2 regions of the Jeotgalibaca arthritidis genome follow, and region 1 is predicted to be linked to the other one. Evidence: riboswitches for the same ligand, from Rfam matches in the RefSeq annotation. Region 1 holds a riboswitch; the other holds the start of a gene.
What was found. A riboswitch is a leader RNA that binds a small molecule or an ion and turns the genes downstream of it on or off. The one in region 1 is predicted to bind lysine.
Positions count from the first base shown of each region.

Region 2: another riboswitch for lysine. It lies ahead of G7057_RS12015 (ABC transporter permease subunit); the one in region 1 lies ahead of lysA (diaminopimelate decarboxylase).

Region 1 is NZ_CP049740.1:666,805-673,736, forward strand. It holds gene dapA (4-hydroxy-tetrahydrodipicolinate synthase) at 1-432, opposite strand, end outside; gene lysA (diaminopimelate decarboxylase) at 451-1,698, opposite strand; lysine riboswitch at 1,808-1,979, opposite strand; gene G7057_RS03375 (sugar kinase) at 2,040-3,059, opposite strand; gene G7057_RS03380 (IclR family transcriptional regulator) at 3,252-4,031, opposite strand; gene G7057_RS03385 (nucleoid-associated protein) at 4,170-5,171, shown strand; gene G7057_RS03390 (ABC transporter ATP-binding protein) at 5,444-6,932, opposite strand, start outside.
Region 2 is NZ_CP049740.1:2,160,201-2,167,132, forward strand. It holds gene G7057_RS10805 (metallophosphoesterase) at 1-371, shown strand, start outside; gene G7057_RS10810 (magnesium transporter CorA family protein) at 387-1,322, shown strand; gene G7057_RS10815 (VOC family protein) at 1,349-2,191, shown strand; gene G7057_RS10820 (glycosyltransferase family 32 protein) at 2,379-3,005, opposite strand; lysine riboswitch at 3,147-3,292, shown strand; partial or broken gene G7057_RS12015 (ABC transporter permease subunit) at 3,377-4,981, shown strand; gene G7057_RS10835 (amino acid ABC transporter ATP-binding protein) at 4,981-5,724, shown strand; gene G7057_RS10840 (DMT family transporter) at 5,853-6,767, shown strand; gene G7057_RS10845 (metal-sulfur cluster assembly factor) at 6,820-6,932, opposite strand, start outside.

The DNA of each region.
Region 1 (6,932 bases):
AGACAGGCTGCATCCTGTTCTCCCTGGCACATTGTATAAAATAATCGGAATGTCAACACTATTAGCGATAGCTTCAAAGTGGCGAACCATACCGCCTTCGTTGGCACGATTATAATACGGCGTTACTACTAACAGCATATCCGCACCATGTTCAGCAAAAGCTTTACTATTTTCTACAGCTGTCACCGTGTTGTTACTACCGCTGCCGACAATAAGGGGCACGCGTTTAGCGATTTTTTCAGCTGCAAAAGAAACTAATTGTTTCTCCTCTTCAAAGGTCATAGTTGACGCTTCACCTGTCGTTCCTAACAACACAATCCCATCGGTTTGGTTGTCGATATGGTATTCAATTAATTCACCCATTTTTTCAAAGTGAATGCTGCCATCTTCATGCATTGGCGTAATAATGGCTACTAAAGATCCGCTTAACATCTAATCATCCTCCAGTTTCTATTTTAGGTCGTTACGTAACAAGTCTAAGTAAGTTTGACGTTTGACAATTTCAGTTGTTTGGCCGTCTTTAGCAAAAACAACGGCTGGTGTTAAACTACGGTTGTAGTTGCTACTCATTGAGTAGCCATATGCACCTGTTGCATAAACGACGAGTAAATCGCCTTTTTCAACTTTTGGTAATGCAACATCCTGGATTAAAACATCGCCCGATTCACAGTATTTTCCAGCCACTGTTACGTGTTCTGTTTTTTCTGCATCCATTTTATTGGCCACATCACAACTATATTTCGCTTGGTACAAACTTGGACGAATGTTATCTGCCATACCACCGTCTACAAAATAATACGTTTTATTTGGTGTTTGTTTTTGATAACCAATTTCGTAAAGGGTATAACCTGCTTCGGCAACTAGACTGCGTCCCGGCTCAATAATTAGTTCTTTAACGGTTAAATCTGCTGCCGTTAACGATTGGTCCAAATAACGTAATAATTGGTTCATCGTTTCCTCAATCCCTAGTGGCTTGTCGTCCTCGGTATAGCGAACACCAAAGCCACCACCTAAATTAAGGGTTAACGGTTGGTCAAAGTCGTTCAAGTAAGACACCATCTTATCAATAGCCGCATACCAGGCATCCATTTCAAAAATTTGAGAACCAATATGAACATGGAAGCCTTCTAGCTCAAGGTAGTCATTGTCGTTTAATAGCTCTAAACAAGCTTTAAAGTCTGAGCTATCATAAGCCATACCAAATTTCGAGTCAATGTGAGTCGTCACGATATACTCATGAGTATGAGCCTCAATGCCGACATTTAAACGAAACATAATTTGCATCGGCTGTTTGTAGTCATTTGCTAGCTGACTCAACTCTGTCAATTCCATTAGGTTATCGCAAACAATATGTTGCATACCCGATTCAAAAGCCATTTTCAGTTCTTCTGTTGATTTGTTATTGCCGTGAAAGTAGATATGGTCAACTGGCACATCTGATTGTAAGGCTGTATACAATTCGCCAGCACTCACTACATCCACACCAAAACCATATTGGTTGACCAAATTCATCATCCCAACCGTCTGGAAGGCTTTGGATGCGTATAAAATTTTGGTTGGAAAACGATCAGATTGGAAGGCTTGTTTATAAGCTTGTAAATTCGTTTCAAGTTGTTGTTGATCATAAACATATAAGGGACTGCCATATTGCGCCACTAATTGGCTAGCGGCAACACCGCCAATGTGTAATTCCGTCATTGTCTCTCTCCTCGATTCTACTATTCATCTGCTACTTTATTTTCTTTTATTATAACAAAAAAAGACGCCATTTCTGGCGCCTTTATATTGTATACAAGCAGATGTAGACAAAATATTTAGCACCACCACTTTTGCAAGCAGGAGTGATGTAGGTGTTCCCCACATCCCCACAATTAAAATTTGCCAATTTTAACTGTTCGGCAATGATTACCTTTCAAACATGATCCTAGAATGCCTTCTCCCATGTCTTACTCATTTACATTGCTACCTCTATCTATATGTTACATTAGAATAACATTAACGAAACTAATTGTCTACTCATTATTTATTTAACTTATTTATTAGCGATCAACACGCGCATCGTGTGTCATCGTACGTTCTGCTTGTTCCACCGTGAATGGTGACACATCTCCATAAATGGTATGTTTCAATGATGATAATGCTGTTGCGAAGTTAATGGTATATTCTGGATCATAATTTTCTAAAATACCATGTAAAACACCTGCCGCAAACGCATCTCCCCCACCAATACGATCAATGATGTGGTCCATATCTTGAATTTTCGAATAGTAAGTAATGCCATCTTTCCAAAATGCACCTTGTAACGTATTGTGGGTTGCTGAAATCACATTACGGATTGTTGCATAGAAAATTTGGATATTTGGATATAATTCATGGATTTTTCCAAAATAGTAATCCAATTGCTCAATTTCAGTTGTTGTTTGGTCAGGATCCAATTCTTTCACACCAAGGAAGTTGATGGCATCCAATTTACCTGCTGATAAGTAGTCTACATAAGGAAGAACACGTTTCAAGAAAACCGCACACTCTTCCACAGACCATAATTTAGAACGGAAGTTGACGTCAAAGTTAACAACCAATCCTTTTTCTTTAGCTGCTTTTATCAATTGATAAGTCACTTCAGCACTATCTTTAGAAAGAGCTGCCGTAATCCCTGTAATATGAAGCATGCTTTTTCCTTCTAATAGCTCATCAAAATTGATTTCGTCTACTTTCATTTCTGAAATAGCGGAATGAGCGCGATCATAAATAATATTTGCGGCACGAGGACCAGCCCCTGCTTCTAGATAATAAGACCCAATGCGGTTGCCACCGTAAATAACATGGCTTGCATCGACTCCGTATTTTTGTGTATTTTTAATCGCAGTTTGACCTAATTGGTTGTTAGGTACTTTGGTGAAGTAAGTTGTTTTATGGCCTAAGTTAGCCAAGTTAATCGCAACGTTAGCTTCAGCTCCACCATAGTTTAAATTTAGACTAATCGTATCGTAAAAGTGAACCCCAACTTGAGTTGACAAGCGGACAAGTGTTTCTCCAACGCATAAAATATTTTGTTTCATAACGGACCCTCTTTTTCTCTATTTTTTAAATGTTTACGGTTACAAATGTTATTAAAATTTAAATCCCTAGTAAAATTGCTTTTCTTTCCGAATAGGAAAGTTTGTTTTTTAATAGGAAATGTTTCTTCTATTATAGAATATAAAAGAGAAGAGAACAACCCATTTTCACTAAAAAAGGCTGTCTCTTCTCTTTTATAAATAATGATAAACTTGTTTTAACTCTTGAATAATGTTTCTCTTCGTTTCCAAAATAGCAGAAATTACTTTTTCTTCTAATTCAGGTGTTCTGCGGTAAGTTGGCATACTCACACTAAAGGCGCCGTAATTCTTCCCATCCACTGATAAGGATGCACCAATACAGAAAACTTCGATTTGCTCTTCACTGTTGTCGAAGGCATAGCCGTGCTCTTGCACAAATTGAAATTCTTTTTCTAAATCATCGCGGTCTACAAGTGTATTCGGGGTAAAGGCCGTCATCCTCACGGTTGAAAAATAATCATCCAATTCTGCTGTTGGACATTCTGCTAACACAGCCTTCCCCATAGCTGAGGCGTACATGGGCTTCGTAAATCCAATGCGAGATGTTGTGACAACAATGGGCTGGGTTGATTCTAGCTTATTGAGATACAGCATTTCGTTGCCTTCACGAATGGACAGATGAACCGTTTCATCTAACAGACGATGCAAATCTTTTAAATAAGGATAAGCAATTTTTGAAATACTTAAATCCTTCAAATATTGGTTGGCGTATTTAACGAGACCACTACCCAATTGGTAGGTTTTCGTTTTGTCATTTCGGTGAATATAACCAATTAATTCTAAGGTAGATAAAATTTTAGATACCGTTGAGTTTGTCATTTCCGTCTCTTTGGCAATCACATGTAAGGGCTGTGGCTCACTTTTGGAAGCTAGAAAACTCAATATCTTCTCAGCTTTCAGCAACACTGTGCCGTATGGTTGTGGTTGAGTCATTGTTATGCTCCATTCTGATTAAATCAGTCGTTCTTTCAAATATAAGACAAATATAGGCGGTTTGCAAATCAAAATTCACTTTTAGGAAATTCAAATGTGTGAGATACTACTAAGCGTGACTGAAACGGAGGTAGCCCAATGATTTATATAAAAGAAGCTATTTTACATATTTTTGACTTAAACAGCAATGAAGCTATTTTTTCCTTTGCGGGATTGGATATTAGCGAGAAATTCACCTTAGATTATATTCATGCCAAAATTGAAAAAGTAGAAGATTCCGACAGCATGAAAACTGGTATGCTAGCTGACGAAAATCCATTAGTTCCAGTTTTTAATCGTATTGAAACGGATTTTATTGAAGCGACTAAAGAGTTAACGGAAAAGTTTTTTGCCATTACTAAAATCAATTCTGAAATTCCACCGGCAGATTTGTTATTTACACTCTTTACTATGGATGAAGTGCCTTGTTTAGGTTTGTTTAAACTGAATCATTCAGATTCAATTACTCATCATGTTTCCTATGAAGATGACACTTTGACGAATCAATTGATCGTGAATCGGTCAATTTTACCGAGTGCGCGCCAAGCTATTCAAGAAGGAATGGTATTAAACCTCACTAATATGGAATACCACGTCATTGAGAAAAAACATTTGATTGATGAGTTGGCAGAAAAAGTCTTCTACTTTACTGAGTTATTTTTAGAGGATAAGCCACAACCAAGCTTAAAGGAAAATATTGCAATTATTAAAAAGGCTGTTCAAAAAACGAGTAAGGCCTTTAACGACGAAGAATTCCAAGTTCTCGCTGAGACAAAAGAAGCTATTGTACATAGTATGAACGAGGAAAATGTCATTGATAACCAAATCATTGCCGAGACCTTGTACGGCGATAGCTATGCTAAAAAAGAAAAGTTTTTTGAGCAAATCAATGAGATGGGTTATGTCGACCGTGCTCCTGCTGAAGTAGCTGTAGCTGGACCGAAATATTCTAAACAAAAATTCCGTTTAGATAACGGGATTGAAATTAGTATCCCTCTAGAATTGTACAAAGATCCTGAAGTTGTCGAATTTATTAATAATCCTGACGGAACAACATCCGTTATTATTAAAAATATCGAGAAAATTAAAAATTTGTTCTAGGGTTTTCTCTTCTGAAGCTACATCTGAACGTTTTTGAACGCTGAACTTCCTCACAACCAAAAAAACAACCATCAGCTGGGATGAAAATCTGAGCTGATGGCTATTTGACTACATTTTATTTTTTAAAGAGCTACTAGTTCTAATTTTAAGTACTTAGCTATCTTCAACATCGCGAATTTACCTGTGACTTGTTCTGCATAGGAATTATAGTTAATATTGGTATTGCATCGTAGGCATAGGTTTGGATAAACTCACTAGCATTTTTTATTAAGTTACATTTTTTTCAGCAATTCTGATTGCGTCCGATACAAGTCGTAATAGCGTCCTTTTTGACTAATCAGCTCGGCATGTGAACCCGATTCTAAAATTTGGCGGTTACCAATAAAGAAGATACGGTCACTATTTCGAATGGTCGATAAGCGGTGAGCAACGATAAAGGCTGTCCGCCCCTCTAGTAAATAATCCAACCCTTCTTGTAGCAGAATCTCAGTTTGGGTATCAATACTTGACGTCGCTTCATCCAAAATCAATACTTTCGGATCAGCCAATAAGGTTCTGGCAAAGGAAATCAATTGACGTTGACCAGCCGACAAAGTGCTTCCTCGTTCCTGAACAATCGTATGGTAACCTTCTTTTAAGTCCTTGATAAAATCATGAGCCCTTACTACTTTAGCAGCTTCAATAATCTCTTCCTCAGTTGCATCCAGTTTCCCATAGCGAATATTATCCATAATCGTTCCTGAGAAAATAAAGGTGTCTTGTAACATAACCCCAACTTCATGGCGAAGTGATTTCAACGTCACATCACGAATATCAATGCCATCAATCAAGATTTGCCCTGCTTGAATATCATAAAAACGAGAAATCAGATTGGTAATAGTCGACTTACCTGCGCCAGTTGGACCAACAAGAGCAATGGTTTCACCTGGCTGAACATGGAATGACAAGTGTTCAAAAATGGGTTGCCCTTCCTGATAACCAAATGTTACATCGCGGAAAACAACGTCTCCCTTAACAGGCGGCATTTCAAAGGCATCCTCAGCTTCTGTAATTAACGGATCTAAGTCCATCATTTCAAAAACTCGGTCCAAATAAACGGTTCCTGAAACGAGTGAATTATAGAAGTTACCCAAGTTAATAATCGGATTCCAAAAGTTATTCACATAAGCGACAAAGGCAATCAATACACCTGTCGATACATTAACACCTAAGCTCTTAATTCCCGCATAGTAAATGAAAGAAATCGTTACTGTAGCAATGACTTGAACAATAGGGCCTAGTAAAAACTGCATCCTAACAGCCTTCATCCAGGATGTTCGTTGTTGATCACTAACATCCGCAAAAATGTCAAAGTTCATATCTTCTCGGGTATAGGATTGAGTCGTTTTAATCCCTTCAATTGATTCATGAATATAGGCATTTAAATTCGACTGCTTTTCACTTAATTCCTCATAAGCCAACCGCTGTTTGTTTTTAATCACTAGCGTTACGATAAATAAAAGTGGCAGTAGCAAAAAGCTATACAAGGTTAAAACTGGGTCAATGGTGACCATGATAATTAAGGTCACCACAATACTTAAAATATCAGAGATAACCGTAATTAAACCAGACGATAAAATATTACTTAAGGAATTAATATAATTAACAATTCGCGTTAAAATCTTACCATGTGGACGTGAATCAAAAAATTTAAAGGACATTTCTTGCATATGATTAAATAAGTCAGAACGAATGTCCCTTAGCACATCCTGTCCTAAAGTT
Region 2 (6,932 bases), 850 kb from region 1:
TACACTGGAAGCAAAGCGATCAAGAGGTAGCAGAAGCCATGCGGCAACAGCTAGAAGTAGACTGCCAGTCTGTTAATGATCGTCAAATAATTTTGATGACACATATCGTCACACATCCCCAGTTTACCGTACCTTTGCCGCACCGGGTTTATGATTATTACAATGCCTTTTTGGGTAGTAAGAGTTATATGTCCTTGTATGAGGATTATCCAATCCGACATAGTGTGATGGGACATGTCCATTTTCGGAAAAGCATGAAAGAAGATGAGATAGCTTATTATTGTCAGTGTCTAGGCAATGGCAGACATTGGTGGTCAGATGATCCGTATACGGAATTAGCATCAACATTAGAAACCTTTATCATTGAATAGAGTGGAGTGAACAAGATGAGAGCTTTTCGGTTAGAAGGGCAACACTTTGTGGAGACCAAGGATAGTAATCAAGCAACCCTGATTTTGTATGATAATCCGTCTCAAGACGAAATGGATGACTTGCATCAAAAAGAAGAGATACCGCTGGATTTTATTACAGATAGCTTGAACCGCTATATGATTCCAAGAAAAGAAACCTTTCGCAACAGTCAGCAAACAGACATTCAATTATTGTTGTTTCTCTATCCTTTAATGAAAATTGATGAAACTAATCGACTTGAATATCAAACATTGCCGATCTCAATCATTACGTTAGAAAAAAAAGTTATTATGATTTATTCAAAAGAACCTCCGTTTCTAAAAAATGTTCTGAATAGCAACGGAAACTATGATGATTCTCTCTTTATTTTACAATTGCTCTGGCAGCTCACCAATGAATACATTGAGGCTATCACACGAATTGATGACATGATTGAAAATATGGAAGAAAACATCGTCCACACAACTCGGAATGAAGCCTTTTATAAAATGATCGCCATTAATAAAAGTCTGGTTTATTTTGAAACGGGTATTACCAAGAACCATGACATTATCGCTCATCTGTTTGATCACTTACAAGAAGGTAAGGGGTCAGACGCAGGTGAACTGTTGCATGACATCCGTGTCTTATCTAACCAAGCAAAGGTCATGCGGAAAGAATCCGATGAAATGATTAGTCATCTCAGTGAAGTGTTTTCAAGTGTGATTTCTAATAACTTGAATAACATTATGAAGTTTTTGACATCACTGACTATTGTTTTGACCATTCCGACCATTATTGGCTCTTATTGGGGCATGAATGTAGCTCTACCGTTTGAAGATGATGGTTTTGCATTTCTATTATTAGTTGGCGTCTCTATCATTCTCGGGATACTCACTGTATTTTGGCTAAAGAAAAAAGATTACTTATAACATATAAAAAGAGGAGTATTTTTATCATGACACAAGCATGGACGTTAGGAAAAGTAGCATTAAAAGTAAATGATTTAGAAAAAATGACACAATTTTACCAAGAAATTATGGGGACATCAATCCTTGCTCAAACAGATAACAGTGTAACACTAGGTGTGAAAGAAACCGGAGAGGCATTGTTTGAATTAATCAAAATTAATCCAGCAGCTGAGAAGAAAGTGACAGCGGGCTTATACCACCATGCGGTTTTACTGCCAACGAGAAGTGACTTAGGCGAATTTTTATATAACCTATTAGTTAAAAAGTACCCATTAGGTGGCGCAAGTGATCACGGGTACAGTGAAGCGATTTACTTTAACGACCCGGAAGGAAACGGTGTAGAGGTTTACGCTGATAAAAACCGTTCTGAGTGGGACGTAAGAGAAGATGGTAGAATCGAAGGTATTACCATTCAAATGGATGCAGAAGGCGTATTAGGCTCTGTTAAGAAACCTTTCTCAGGTTTGCCAGCTGGTACGATTATGGGACACGTCCATTTAACAGTTAGAGATTTAGTAGAGAACGGTGAATTCTATACGAATATAATTGGTCTAGGACTAAAATCTGACTATTTCGGCCAAGCTAAATTCTTTGCATCGGGAGATTATCACCACCATGTTGGCTCAAACACTTGGGCTGGAAAACTATTGCCACAACCAGAAGCAGACCAACTCGGAATGGCTTACTATACTTGGGTATTGCCAAACCAAGATGAATTGGTCGCTTTGAAAGGCCGCTTTGATCAAAATGGTATTTCATACGAAGAAGAAGCTGGTGTTTTAAAAGCTAAAGATACAAATGGTATTTTGATGCATATCATCGTTAAATAATGAATAAAAGGAGAGTGGGAAAAAAGGCGTTCAGCCCCGAATCACTGGAGCGAATAAGCGCAAGATGGTTGCAGACCATCTGAGCATGATTCGTGAAGTGGACGTCGGGGCTGCCTTTTTGAGCACATTTACGCTACATTATTCGGGTATAGGAAAGAGGCTGGGAGTTTTTTCCCAGCCCCTATTTTTATAGCCAAGACCCCGAATACTGATGAATGCCATAAGTTTCTTCTCCGGCGTTGATTTCTTGCGTCCAATAGCTTTTTGGTGAAAAGTAGATACGGGGAAAGATTGTCACATCCATCACGGTCTGCTTTTCATTATTTAGTAAGAGACCATTTTCTTGAAAAATTTCAGTAATACGAATCACGTTGGTTGTTTCATCATAAGACCCATCATCATTGATGAAATGACGGTCATTATAATCGTCATAAAGTTGTTTGAAGGTCGGATGATTTTCTTTGGCAGCAATAATAGCCGTTGAAATGGTTGTTTCCACTTCGAAGCCCATAAAAGCATCCAATTTAAGTAGCGGATCAAGTGGTTTAATAACCTCCATATCTGTATCCATATAGATACCACCGTATTGTGTTAAGGCATAGAGTCGAGCAACATCAGAAACAAAAGCCCATTTTTTAGCTTGATAAGCTTCTTTCACATAATCGCCCATTTGATCAACATTAAAATTGTCTTCATTCCACACCATAACTTTGTAGTCAGGGCAGTATTTTTCCCAAGTTGCTATTATTTTTTCTTCTTTTTGGCCTAATGGATTGCCACCGAACCAGCAGTAATGAATAATTTTGGGTATCATATCACATGTCCTCCTTCTTCAAATCCTATTATTATTGTAACGAACAGCTATATTTTTGCCTAATCATATGCTAGATTAACGATCTGAGGTTGACATTCGCTTTGCTATCTATTATAGTTACACCAGTAGAATATCAAAACAATATGAATTAGAGGACGCGAAAACCATCAGTAGGAAACGAAAGGGGAATTCGCCGAAGTGCCGTTTAGGTGCTGGGTCTATGCTGAATAAGTATAGGACTGTCGAGATAAAATGCCCATTTTATCTTTTGAAGCGCTGTTCATATTGGGGCAAAAGGACGATACCAATCGTGGGCCTTTTGCTCACGGTTTTTTTGTATTCTCAATACAAATAAAAGGGAGTCGTTTCGTATGAGAAAGAAATTTAATTATGCTGCTATGTTGTTAGGATCGCTAGCTTTGTTAGTTGCTTGTGGTAATGGTAGTAACGCAGAGTCATCAGCTGCAGAGGATGATCAGTTTGTTGTTGGACTGGAGGCTGCCTATGCCCCTTATAACTGGACGCAACTAGATGACAGTAACGGCGGTGTTCCGATTGACGGTACAAATGAATATGCTGGTGGCTATGACGTTGAGATTGCAAAGAAAATCGCTGAAGGTTTGGGACAAGAACTAGTTATCGTTAAGACAGAATGGGATGGCTTAGTACCAGCTCTTCAAGCTAAGAAAATTGATGCCATTATCGCTGGTATGTCTCCAACAGAAGAAAGAAAACAAACCATTTCCTTTAGTGATCCTTATTTAGAGTCGCAATTGGTTATGGTAGTCGCTTCAGATAGTGACTTCGTTAATGCCACAAAACTAGCAGATTTTAACTCTGCAAAGGTAACGGCTCAGTTGAATACCTTCCATTATAATGTCATTGACCAAATTGAAGGTGTTAACAAGCAAACAGCAATGGAAAATTTCTCTGCTATGCGTGTGGCGCTTCAAGCAGGTGTGATTATGGCTATGTATCAGAATATCCTGAGGCAGTAAGTGCATCAAATGCAAATAGTGATTTTAGTTTTGTTGAATTCGAAGATGGTTTCAAAACAAGTCCAGAAGATACGACAATTGCGATTGGCGTACGTAAAGACGAAGCAGATTTAGACAAAATGAATGCCATTTTAAGCGAAATCTCTGACGAAGAGAGACAAGAAATCATGGATGCTGCGGTTGCTAATCAACCAGCAGCCCAACAATAGTAGGAGCTGACATCAATTGAGTCATTTATGGAATATTTTTCAAAATAATGCACCGCTTTTCTTAAATGGTGCTTGGGTTACTTTATACATTTCAATGATCGGGACCATTATTGGTCTCCTCATTGGTCTTGTTCTTGGTGTGATTCGCACCATCCCACATCCAGACAAAGGCTTTAAGCGCTACGCTTTAAAAGGTCTGCATCTTTTAACAACCATTTATATTGAATTCTTCCGTGGTACGCCGATGATCGTGCAAGCAATGGTGATTTATTACGGATCTGCCATTGCATTTGGTTGGGATATGAACCGTATTTTTGCCGCTATTTTTATTGTTTCGATTAATACAGGCGCATATATCACTGAGATCGTTCGCGGTGGGATTTTATCAATTGATAAAGGCCAATATGAAGGTGCAGAAGCAATTGGGATGTCTCACTTTCAAACGATGAGAATTGTCATTATGCCACAAGTATGGCGGAATATTTTACCAGCGACTGGTAATGAATTTGTTATTAATATTAAAGACACATCTGTTTTAAATGTTATTTCAGTAACGGAATTGTTCTTTCAAACAAAAACAGTATCAGGGATTAACTTTGATTACTTCGGGCCGTTTACAGTAGCTTGTATTTTGTATTTAATTATGACATTCTCGGTGACGCGTATCTTACGTTTTCTTGAGAAAAAACTAGACGGACCAACACATTATGATCTGGTTGGTGGTAATCAAAACCAAGTGATCACGTTAGATAAAGAGGTGCAAAGTTAATGACTTCTGTAATGAAAATTAAAGGGCTGAGCAAAAAGTTCGGCGAACGCGAAGTTCTTAAGAATATTAATTTTGAAGTAGAAGAAGGTAAAGTCGTTTGTCTAATTGGTGCATCGGGGTCAGGTAAATCAACCTTATTGCGTTGCTTAAATTTATTAGAAAAACCAACGACTGGTGATATTATTTACCGAGATGACAGTATTTTAGAAGACTCCCTAAATTTATTCCAATATCGTTCAAAAGTAGGAATGGTCTTCCAACACTTTAATTTATTTAATAACTTAAATGTGCTTGAAAACTGTATGACTGGCCAAATTAATGTTTTAAAAGTAAGCAAAGAAGAAGCTGAAAAAAGAGCCTTACACTTCTTGGAAGAAGTGGGTATGGGACAATTTATCCATGCTCGTCCTGCACAACTATCAGGTGGTCAAAAGCAACGTGTCGCTATTGCACGCGCACTAGCAATGGAGCCAGATTTACTGTTATTTGATGAACCAACATCAGCACTCGATCCACAAACGGTTGGAGAAGTGTTGCGTGTTATGAAACAGCTAGCAGATAAGGGGCTGACTATGGTCGTTGTAACCCATGAGATGCAATTTGCGCGTGAAGTAGCAGATCGTGTTGTCTTTATGGACCAAGGTGTTATTGCAGAAGAAGGATCACCTGAAGAAATCTTCAACAATCCGAAAGAAGAACGCACAAAAGAATTCTTAAGTCGTATTTTAGACTCACCATTCTAAATAAAGAGGTAAAACAGCCATTGCGACGATTGCAATGGCTGTTTTTTTGTTGGTACAAATCAAAAAACAAGATAGTCAAATCCAATTATCCCGTTTATAATGACCATATTAATAAAGGGAGGTTAGCAATGAATCAAAAATTAAAGGGTATATTACTATCCGGGTTAGGCGGTAGTTTATGGGGAGCATCTGGCATTTTTGCCCAACTACTATTTAGCGATTATCAAGCGTCAAGTGAATGGCTGGTGAGTACACGTTTAACGATGGCTGGGTTATTAATCTTAACTTACAGCTCTATTCTTCGGAAAGATCCTATTTTTTCCATTTTTAAAAACAAGAAACATGTTTTGCAATTATTATTATTCTCATTAGTCGGTATGGTAGGCGTGCAATACCTCTTTTTCAAGGCTGTTGAAGTAAGTAGTGCCTCTTTAGCAACGATTCTACAGTTTACAGCACCAATTTTTGTTTACTTATATACTTTAATTAGCCGAGAGAAAAAACTTTATGCTACTGAATTTGCACTCGTATTAGCGACTTTTTTCGGAGTCTTGCTTATCGTTACAAATGGGCAATTTTCTAAGATGTCGGTCTCGTTAATCGGTTTTACCGTCGGAATAGGGTCAGCAGTCGCAGTTGCTTTTTACAGCATCCAACCCCGTAAAATTTTAGCAGTATACGGCTCACCGATGATTGTAGGCTGGGGAATGCTAATTGGCGGACTGGTGTTTCAATTCATCCAACCATTCTGGCAACCAAGCTTTAGCTTAACCACTCATAGCGTCCTTCTTTTGACACTAATTATTGTGTTTGGGACTGCAGTTGCCTTTATTGCCTATCTTGCAAGTCTATCGTATATTGATCCATCCTTAGCCTCGATTATGACGGCCTTAGAACCCTTGCTTGCAGCTGTACTCTCAGTTGTCGTCTTTAAACACCAATTCGGCGTATTTGAACTAATCGGTATTGCGGTTGTACTCGTTTCCGTGCTCCTCTTATCACGCTATAAACCAAAAAATAAAGTAGCAGAGACTCTCGGCTAATAAAAAAAGAGCCGGTAGAAGGTGGGCAACCACCAACTACCGGCTCTTTTTTTTATCCTGGATTAATTCCTAATGCGATTCGACCGAAGCGACTAATGCGTGTCATCTTCCAAGCAGGGCTCCACACAATTTTAACATCGACGGCAGTAATACCATCAATCTGCA